DNA from 2 places in the Pollutimonas thiosulfatoxidans genome. Region 2 is predicted to be linked to the other one. Evidence: riboswitches for the same ligand, from Rfam matches in the RefSeq annotation. Region 2 holds a riboswitch; the other holds the start of a gene.

Region 1 (5,030 bases), 710 kb from region 2:
CCGCGTCAATGACGCCCGGGACGAATGCCTACGCCGTCTGCTCGCCATGGGCTGCACCATTCCGCATGAACCTCATGCCGGCATGTTTGTGTGGGCGGATTGCGGCATGGATACTGAAGTGCTTGCGCGGCGGGCCGCGGCGCGGGGCTTGCTGATCGGACCCGGCGTGCTGTTCTCACCGACCCAAACGCCCTCGACCCATTTTCGCGTAGCGGTGTCGCTGGTAGAGGACGACAAGGGACTGCGGGTGCTGCAAAGCCTCCTCGGGCGGGATGATGGCAACCGCGATACGTGAACGCTGTTATTCGTACTGCACGCCGTGTTCTCGCGTAAAGTAGTTCTTCGGGGCGACAGCCCCTTAACCTTCAGGAGATACCCATGTCCGTAGAAAAAGTCCTTTATCGTGCACAGGCCACAGCCACCGGCGGTCGTGATGGTCGGGCTGTGTCATCCGACGGCATTCTTGACGTGAAGCTCGTGACCCCCAAAGAGCTGGGCGGTGCGGGTGGCGAAGGCACTAATCCCGAGCAGTTGTTCGCTGCCGGCTATTCCGCGTGCTTTCTCGGAGCGCTGAAACTTGTCGCCTCGCGCGAGAAAGTCTCTTTGCCCGATGACACCAACATCCAGGGCACGGTGGGTATTGGCCCCATTCCCGATGGCTTTGGCATCGAAGTGGAGCTGAAAATTTCGGTGCCTGGCATGGCGCGCGATCAAGCGCAGGCTCTGGTCGATAAGGCCCACATCGTATGCCCCTATTCCAATGCCACGCGTGGCAATGTGGATGTGACGCTTACCGTTGTGTAGTTGACAGCGCCGCGTGCCTGAAGCAGTCGGTCGTGTGGTCCATGAACCCGCCGACCGCTTGCAGGTAGGAATGACAAATGGTCGGGCCCACGAAAGTGAACCCGGCCTTTTTAAGCGCCCGGCTCATGGTTTGCGCCTCCGGCGAAATTACCGGAATGTCTTGATGAGCAGCGTAGTGATGGATAACGGGCTTGCCGCCGACAAAAGACCATAAGTAGTCGACGGGGTCGGATAGCTCCAGCCAGGCGCGTGCATTGCTGCGTGCCGCATTCAATTTCAAGCGGTTGCGGATGATGCCGGCGTCTTGCATCAGGGTCTCGATGTAGTCGTCGCTCATGGTTGCCAGCGCCTGGGCATCGAAGTTGAACATGACATCGCGGTAATGCGGCCGCTTTTTCAGCACGGTAATCCACGACAGACCCGCCTGAAAGCCTTCCAGCAGCAGTTTTTCGAATAGGTGCCGGGCGTCGTGGGACGGCACGCCCCATTCGGTATCGTGATAGGCTTGGTAGATGGGATCGTCGGAACACCAGCGGCAACGTTGCATGCGGGAATTGTAATGCGTCTTTAGCCGCCGCAGCCTCCGCAACATTCGCCATCTTCGCCATGCACCGGCTTGGCAATCTGAAAGCCGGCATCTTCGACAGCCACTTGCAAGCGCTGGGTCGACACCAGGAATTCGTCGAACGACACCGTGGCCCGGTTTTGGTCGAATGAAACCTTGGCGTCTTCGACGCCTTTGACCGCTTTAAGCGCCTGGGCAAGTTTGGCGGCACAGTGTTCGTCTTGCATGCCAGCAAGCTTAAGCATACCTATCTGCATATCCATTCCTTGGAGGTGTATTGAAGATGCATCGTAGGTATCGCCTTATGTTCTGGCAAGCTTCTCCTGACGCGCAAAGTGGGTATGGATCGCTGCTTGGGTGCATGCCGCCACGCAGCGTTGCGGATATCGAGGCGCCCGGGTATCATCTGTCGCGTCGTACAACAAGCATGCAGAAGAGACCGGCTCCACGCCGGCGCCGACGGAGCAACCGCCCCGGAAACTCTCAGGCAACAGGACTGCATGCCTACTGACAATCTGGAGAGCGGCCCAAAGTGGCCCACCGAAGGGGAACTGGCCGATACGGCAGTGAAACTCTCAGGTACCAAGACAGATGGGGCGTTGCCGTCATAAGGCGGCAGCCACCATTCCATTGGAGCGCTCTCATGCACCATGTAGCCGTTATTGGCGCCGGTATTACCGGCGTTACCTCAGCCTATGCCCTGCGCAAATTGGGCTGCGAAGTTACCGTTATTGATCGCCAACGCTATTGCGCCATGGAGACCTCTTACGCCAACGGCGGCCAGCTCTCGGCCAGCAACGCAGAAGTCTGGAACAACACCTCCACCCTGATCAAAGGCATACGCTGGATGTTTCGGCGCGACGCCCCCTTGTTGGTGAACCCCTCGTTCAGCTGGCACAAGTACTCGTGGATGGCGGAGTTCATGCGCAATGTGTCCAACTATCGCCAGAACACGGTCGAGACGACCCGGCTGGCCATCGCGGCCCGGCAACACCTGTATCAGATGGCTGAAGAAGCAGACATCGACTTTGACCTGGAGCAGCGGGGCATACTGCACCTTTATTACGACCGCAAAAGCTTTGAGGCGGGGCGCCGGGTCAATGCCTTGCTGCGTGAGGGTGGCCTGGAACGACACGAAGTCGATCCGCAGGAAGCCCAGCGTCTTGAGCCGGCTGTACAGCGCGATTGTTATGGCGGCTTTTATACGCCTTCTGACGCCACGGGTGATATTCACAAGTTCACCTGCGGCCTGGCCCAAGCCTGTGAGCGTATGGGGGTGCAGTTTCGTATGGATTCCGAGGTGACATCCATTACGCCTCAGGGCCGTGGGCATCGTGTCTTGCTGAAGCAAGCCGGCGGTACCGAGCAAGAACAGCTTAGTGTGGACGCCGTCGTCATTTGTGCCGGGACAGCAAGTCGGCGCTTTGGCGCGATGCTGGGCGATCGCATCAATATCTATCCGGTAAAAGGCTACTCCATTACGGTCAATCTGGATGACGAAAGAAGTGCCCAGGCCGCGCCATGGATCAGCCTGTTGGACGAAGAGGCAAAGATCGTGACCAGCCGCTTGGGCCGGAACCGCTTTCGGGTTGCCGGTACGGCGGAGTTCAATGGCTACAACAAGGACATACGCGCTGACCGCATACAACCGCTAACCGACTGGGTCCGGCGCAGCTTCCCCAATGTCGACACCTCGCGCGTGGTGCCGTGGACGGGCCTGCGCCCCATGATGCCCGACATGATGCCCCGTGTGCGCGCTGGCAAGCGGTCCGGTGTCTTCTATAACACCGGGCATGGACATCTTGGCTGGACGCTATCAGCCGTGACTGCCCAGATGCTGGCCGGGATGGTGACCACGCAACGGGCATGATCCGCGGGCATTCACCTATAATCCGCTGTGTATTCATCCAGCGGTCATTATGGAACCCGAGCCCACCCCGACTCTTGCCCCGCGCCGTATCGCCCATGTCGATATGGACGCGTTTTATGCCTCGGTAGAGCTGCTCCGCTACCCCGAACTGCGGGGGCGGCCGGTGGTCATAGGTGCAGGGTCGGCCGCGCAGCCGCGCGTGCTGGCCGATGGCAGCCGGGAGTTCTCCTATCTGCGCGGCTATGTCGGTCGCGGCGTCGTGACCACCTCAACTTACGAGGCGCGCGCGCTGGGCGTGTTTTCGGCCATGGGCATGATGAAGGCGGCCCAATTGGCACCCGAGGCCGTGCTGTTGCCCACTGACTTTGCCGCCTACCGCCGTTACTCCGGCCTGTTCAAGAACGCCGTGGCAACCGTTGCGCCGCATATCGAAGACCGCGGTATTGACGAAATCTATGTTGACCTGACCTTGCTGCCGGACGACACGCTGACGCTGGCCCGGCGCATCAAGACGGCGGTGCGCGAGGCCACCGGCCTGACCTGTTCCATCGGCATCTCTCCCAACAAGCTGTTGTCCAAGATCGCCTCCGACCTCGATAAGCCTGACGGCATCACAATTATTTCTGAAGACAACTTGTTGGGCCGGATCTGGCCCTTGCCGGTGGGCAAGGTGAATGGCATAGGCCCCAAGGCCAATGCGCGTCTGGCTGCTATCGGCATCGAAACCATTGCACAATTGGCGCAGGCTGCGCCCGATTTGCTGCAGCAGCATTTTGGGCTGAGCTACGCACGCTGGTTATTGAGCGTTGCACACGGCATTGATGACAGGCCGGTCGTCACGCATTCCGAGCCCAAGTCGATCAGTCGAGAAACCACCTTCGAGCGCGACCTGCATGTGCGCCACGATCGTGCCCTGCTTTCGCAGGTCTTCCTGGAACTATGCACGCGGCTGGAGTCGGACCTGTCGCGCAAGGGCTACGCCTGCCGCAGCGTCGGTATCAAGCTGCGCTTCGACGACTTCCGCACAGTGACCCGCGACATTACCTTGCCGTCTGCCATTGTTGACGGAGCCGCCATCCACAGGGCAGCGGGCTTATGCCTGAAGCGGATTCCTCTGGATCGCAAGATCCGCTTGCTCGGCGTACGTGTCAGCGGGTTGCGGTCCATTACCGAACTGGAGCGTGACCGGCAGGCGCAAGAGCCCAGGCAATTGAGTCTGTACTGACGCTGTCAGACGTCGTACATGAGCTCGACGCTGTCGCCTATGCCCAGCCGGGTTCCCGGGCTGACCCCTGCCACGACCGCGTTGACGCCAAACAGCACGCCTTCTGGAAACTGGCGATGCTCGGCCAGGGTGATGCCCGGTTCCGTACCGACCTTGGCTGTGAGGTGATCAATGTTGGGCACAGGACAACGGCCGCAACGCTTGACGAAAGCAAAAGTCAGGACACCCGCGCGCATGCCGGCCAAGTAGTCCTCTTCGTAAGCGGGCAGGCCGGACAGGACAACGTTGGGCCGAAAGCGGTTCATCGGTACGGGTTCGTGGCCCTTGGCCTGCAAGCGTTGGTTCAGCTCGTCCAGCGAGCCCTGGTTGGTGACCAGCAAGGGGAAGCCATCGGCAAAGCCAAAGCGATGTTTTGCGGGAAAACCAGGGGCTCCATCTTCGTGGCGTGCGCGCCACGCATTGACGTGATCAGGGCTGGCACAGCGTTCTGCTTCAGGATGTACTCGCAGCAGGCGGCAGGGCAGCTCGAGAAAGTCGCTCAGCCACTTCGCAGCGGCATCACCTTC
Region 2 (5,030 bases):
TGCCACGCACTCTACACACAAGCTGCTGGCGGGCTTGTCGCAAGCCTCGCAAATTGTTGTGCAGGATTCCGAGACGCGCAAGCTGGACCGCAACGTCTTCAATGAAGCCTATTTGATGCACACCTCCACCTCGCCGCAGTACGCCATTATTGCGTCCTGTGATGTCGCGGCGGCCATGATGGAGCCACCGGGCGGCACCGCATTGGTGGAAGAGAGCATCTCGGAAGCCATGGATTTTCGCCGCGCCATGCGCAAGGTCGAGTCCGAGTTCGGCAAGAACGACTGGTGGTTCAAGGTGTGGGGGCCTAATCGTCTGGCAGCCGACGGCATCGGCCATCGCGACGACTGGATCCTCGAGTCGGGCGACGAATGGCACGGCTTCGGCGACCTGGCGGAAGGCTTCAACATGCTGGACCCCATCAAGGCAACGGTCGTCACGCCGGGGCTGGATATATCGGGCACGTTTGGCGAAACCGGCATCCCTGCGGCGCTGGTGTCCAAGTACCTGGCCGAACATGGCGTGGTCATCGAAAAGACCGGCCTGTATTCCTTCTTCATCCTGTTTACCATCGGCATTACCAAGGGCCGCTGGAATACCTTGTTGACGGCCTTGCAGCAGTTCAAGGACGACTACGATCGTAACCAGCCGCTCTGGCGCATCTTGCCGGACTTCTGCAAGATACACCGTCGCTACGAAAAAATGGGTTTGCGTGACCTGTGCCAGCAGATTCACCAGACCTATAAAAAGTACGACCTGGCACGCCTGACCACCGAGGTCTACCTGAGCGACATGATTCCGGCCATGAAGCCGTCCGATGCCTACGCCAAGATGGCCCACCGCGACACCCAGCGTGTCGGCATCGACGAACTGGAGGGGCGGGTAACCGGCGTGCTGCTCACGCCCTACCCACCCGGCATACCGCTGCTGATTCCAGGCGAACGCTTTAACCAGCGCATCGTTCACTACCTGCAGTTCGCGCGCGAGTTCAATGCCACCTTCCCGGGCTTTGAAACTTACGTGCACGGTTTGGCGCAGGACGTCGACGACGATGGGCGGGAACGCTACTACGTCGACTGCATCAAGGAAGACTAGCGCCTTTGGCTCCGAAGATCTTCGATGTTGCAGTAATCGGTGCAGGGGCGGCCGGAATGATGGCCGCCGCCCTTGCCGGCCAGCGCGGCTTGCACGTGGTGCTGATCGATCATGCCGCCAAGCTGGCCGAGAAGATCCGCATCTCGGGCGGTGGCCGCTGCAACTTCACCAATATCGGCACCACACCGGCCAATTTCATTTCGCAGAATCCCAATTTCTGTCGCTCGGCGCTGGCAGCCTACACGCCGCGCGACTTCATTGATCTGGTGGAACGCCATGGCATCGCCTGGCACGAAAAGCACCGCGGTCAATTGTTTTGCGACGAGTCCAGCGAGCAGATCATCGAGATGCTGCGGTGCGAATGTGACCGGGGACGCGTTACTTGGCGGATGCCCCATACGGTGGACTCGGTGGCCCTGGAGCAGGGCAGTTATGTGCTGCACAGTGGGCAGGGCAAGATCACGGCGCGCCAGCTGGTTCTGGCAACCGGCGGCATGGCCATCCCGCAACTGGGAGCCACTGACTTTTCCCTCAAGGTGGCGCGCCAGTTCGGTTTGAAAGTGGTCGAGCCGCGTCCTGCGCTGGTTCCTCTGACTTTCGATGCGCAAGCCTGGCAGCCTTTCGCCGCGCTTAGCGGCGTAGCCATGGAGGTGGTGGTGCGCAGCGGGGGCGCAAGCGCGCAGGCCCCATCGGCTGCGGGCAAGGGCAAGGCGAAGCAAACCGAGTTTCTCGAAGACCTCTTGTTTACCCATCGCGGGCTGTCCGGGCCGGCCATCCTGCAGATATCCAGTTATTGGGAACCGGGCACGCCGCTGTCCATCGACCTGGCTCCGCAGCAAGACCTGGAGCCTGAGCTTTTGGCCGCCAAGGTGGGTAGCAGGCAGCAGTTGGGTACCGTATTGTCGGGGCTGTGGCCGCGTCGCCTGGCCGAGCAATGGCTGGCCAATGTGGAACCCGGCGGTCAGAACCTGGCAGCGCAGCGCCTGGCCGATGTGCCGGACAAAGTCTTGCGCCAGCTTGCTCAGCAAATACATCGCTGGTCGCTGACGCCCAATGGCACTGCAGGCTACAAGAAAGCCGAGGTGATGCGGGGCGGGGTGGACACCCGCAACCTGGATCAGAAGACCATGCAGGTGAAGGCGGTGCCTGGGCTATATATTGTTGGCGAAGCCGTGGATGTAACCGGCTGGCTGGGCGGCTATAACTTCCAGTGGGCCTGGGCATCGGGTGCGGCTTGCGGGCGCGCGCTGACCGCCGCCTAATACCGGCGGAAACCTTCGATTTGATTTGTGGCGCGGGCGCTTTCGCGTTATTCTTTGCGGCTGCTGTCACTACACAGAGTGGGAGAGCGTCGTTTATCGACCGCCGAAGGCGCAATTCGCCCAGAATCGCTCAGGCACCCCGTACCTCTCTTGTATTGCGCACCAGCCACACGGCGCAGGGCAGCAATCTGGAGAGACTCGTACGCCCCCTGGGCCGCATACGGGCGCCGAAGGTGAATGCCCGCTTGTGCGGGTCAACTCTCAGGCAAAAGGACAGAAGGGCGATGCCGGCCAGCATAATGATGGTCGCCGTCCTTTTTATTCTGTTTTGTGGAGTCTCCCGTGTCTTCTGCCTTAAAGCACACCCCCCTGCATGCGGTACACCTTGAATCCGGCGCCAAAATGGTCGACTTCGGCGGTTGGGATATGCCCGTCGCCTACGGCTCGCAGTTGGAAGAGCATCATGCGGTGCGCAAAGACGCCGGCATGTTTGATGTGTCGCACATGCTGAACGTCGATATCGATGGGCCGGATGCCGAGCGCTATCTGCAGCACCTGCTGGCCAACGATGTTGCCAAGCTAAGCGTCCCCGGCAAGGCTTTGTATTCATGCATGCTGAATGAAGACGGCGGCGTCATGGACGACCTTATCGTTTATTTCTTCGCATCCGATCAATGGCGCGTGGTGGTCAATGCCGGCACGGCCGAGAAAGACGTGGCCTGGATGAACAAGGTGGCGCAGTCGCAGGGTTTCAATGTGGGTGTGACGCCGCGCCGCGACCTCGCAATGGTGGCCGTGCAAGGCCCTGCTGCGCGCGAGCGTGTGTGGGCCGCTCGCCCGGCCTGGGAGGTGGCCACCCACGCCCTGGCGCCATTCACCGGCGCTTTCGTCGACGACGATATCCTGGTGGCGCGCACTGGCTATACCGGCGAGGATGGCTTTGAGATCGTCCTGCCCGCCACGCAGGTGGTGGTTTTATGGCAGGACCTCGTCCAGCAGGGCGTGCGGCCTTGCGGCCTGGGCGCGCGCGACACGCTGCGCCTGGAGGCGGGCATGAATCTATACGGTCAGGAAATGGACGAGCAGGTCAACCCCTTGATCTCTGGCCTGGCATGGACGGTGTCGCTGAAAGACCCCGATCGCCAGTTCATCGGACGCAAGGCGCTGGAAAGCACGCCGGCCGATCGCACGCTGGTCGGCATCAAGCTGCTGGAGCGCGGCGTGATGCGCGGTCACATGAAACTGCGCACATCCAAGGGCGAGGGCGAGCTGACCAGCGGTTCCATGTCGCCCACCATGGGTGTTTCCATCGGCGTGGCGCGCGTGCCGGTCGGTGTGGCACCGGGCGAGCAAGTGGAAGTTGAAATTCGCGGCAAATGGTTGCCGGCTGAAGTGGTAAAAATGCCTTTCGTGCGCAACGGCAAAGTCATTGCCTGACGCGTCATGATCATCCGAACGTCTCTTCCATACGGGGTAAAAAAATGAATCTTCCTAACGATCGCAAATACACGGCCACGCACGAATGGGTGAAGGTCGAGGACGACCTGCTGGTGGTCGGCATTACCGATAGCGCTCAGGACCAACTGGGCGACATGGTGTTCGTCGGCGACGTGAACCCGGGCAGCGTGCTGTCTGCGGGCGATACCGCCGGTGTCGTGGAATCGGTCAAGGCCGCTTCCGATATCTACGCACCAGTTGACGGTGAAATCGTCGCGTTCAATGAAGCGCTTAACGATCAGCCCAACCTCATTAACGAGGCCGCCTTCGACACCTGGATTTTCAAGATCCGTCCGGCCAATGAGGCCGATGTCGATGGCTTGCTGGATGCGGCCGCTTACGAATCTCAGGTCAACGCCGGCTAGGCGACCTTCCCCTTAGGTAATTATGTTGCAAGAACTCGATCCCCACTCCGATTTCATACCCCGGCATATTGGGCCCTCGCTAGCCGACCAGGCAGCCATGCTGGCTGCCATCGGCGCTCCTACCCTGGAAAGCCTGGTGCAGGAAGTTGTGCCACCCAGCATACTGAAGCGTGGCGCACTGAACCTGCCTGCGGCTCGAAGCGAGCCTCAGGCGCTGGCCGACCTGAAAGAAATCGCCGGTCGCAACCAGGTATTCCGCCACTACATCGGCCAGGGCTACTACGGCACTCACGTGCCCAATGTAATCCTGCGCAATATCCTGGAAAGCCCGGCGTGGTATACGGCCTACACCCCATATCAGCCGGAGATCTCGCAGGGGCGGCTCGAGGCGCTGCTTAATTACCAGACCATGGTGGCTGATCTTACCGGCCTGGACATCGCCAATGCTTCTTTGCTGGACGAAGGCACGGCGGCGGCCGAAGCCATGACGCTGGCCCGGCGCGGCTCGCGTGCAAAAAGTAATGTGTTCTTTGCTTCGCAGCACTGCCACCCGCAAACGCTGGAAGTGCTGCGCACGCGTGCCAGCGGGCTGGGCATAGAGGTGGTGGTGGGCGACGAGGCGCTAGGCGTGCCCGAGTGCTTCGGCGTGCTGCTGCAATATCCGCACAGCTTGGGCGGCGTGGCCGATTACCGCGAACTGACCGCGGCGGCGCATGCGCAAGGCGCGGTGGTGGCCGTGGCCACCGACCTGCTGGCCGTCGCGCTGCTGGTGCCACCCGGCGAGTGGGGCGCTGACATCGCCATCGGCTCGGC

The links. A riboswitch is a leader RNA that binds a small molecule or an ion and turns the genes downstream of it on or off. The one in region 2 is predicted to bind glycine.
Region 1: another riboswitch for glycine. It lies ahead of CKA81_RS14255 (D-amino acid dehydrogenase); the one in region 2 lies ahead of gcvT (glycine cleavage system aminomethyltransferase GcvT).

What each region holds. Positions count from the first base shown of each region.
Region 1 is NZ_CP022987.1:2,928,300-2,933,329, reverse strand. Features, by position in the region: gene CKA81_RS14275 (aminotransferase-like domain-containing protein) at 1-295, shown strand, start outside; gene CKA81_RS14270 (organic hydroperoxide resistance protein) at 379-804, shown strand; gene CKA81_RS14265 (DNA-3-methyladenine glycosylase I) at 791-1,351, opposite strand; gene CKA81_RS14260 (heavy-metal-associated domain-containing protein) at 1,372-1,614, opposite strand; glycine riboswitch at 1,790-1,878, shown strand; gene CKA81_RS14255 (D-amino acid dehydrogenase) at 2,013-3,239, shown strand; gene dinB (DNA polymerase IV) at 3,289-4,464, shown strand; gene CKA81_RS14245 (MOSC domain-containing protein) at 4,470-5,030, opposite strand, start outside.
Region 2 is NZ_CP022987.1:89,101-94,130, forward strand. Features, by position in the region: gene CKA81_RS00415 (arginine/lysine/ornithine decarboxylase) at 1-1,093, shown strand, start outside; gene CKA81_RS00420 (BaiN/RdsA family NAD(P)/FAD-dependent oxidoreductase) at 1,150-2,355, shown strand; glycine riboswitch at 2,425-2,512, shown strand; glycine riboswitch at 2,534-2,642, shown strand; gene gcvT (glycine cleavage system aminomethyltransferase GcvT) at 2,698-3,792, shown strand; gene gcvH (glycine cleavage system protein GcvH) at 3,837-4,217, shown strand; gene gcvP (aminomethyl-transferring glycine dehydrogenase) at 4,240-5,030, shown strand, end outside.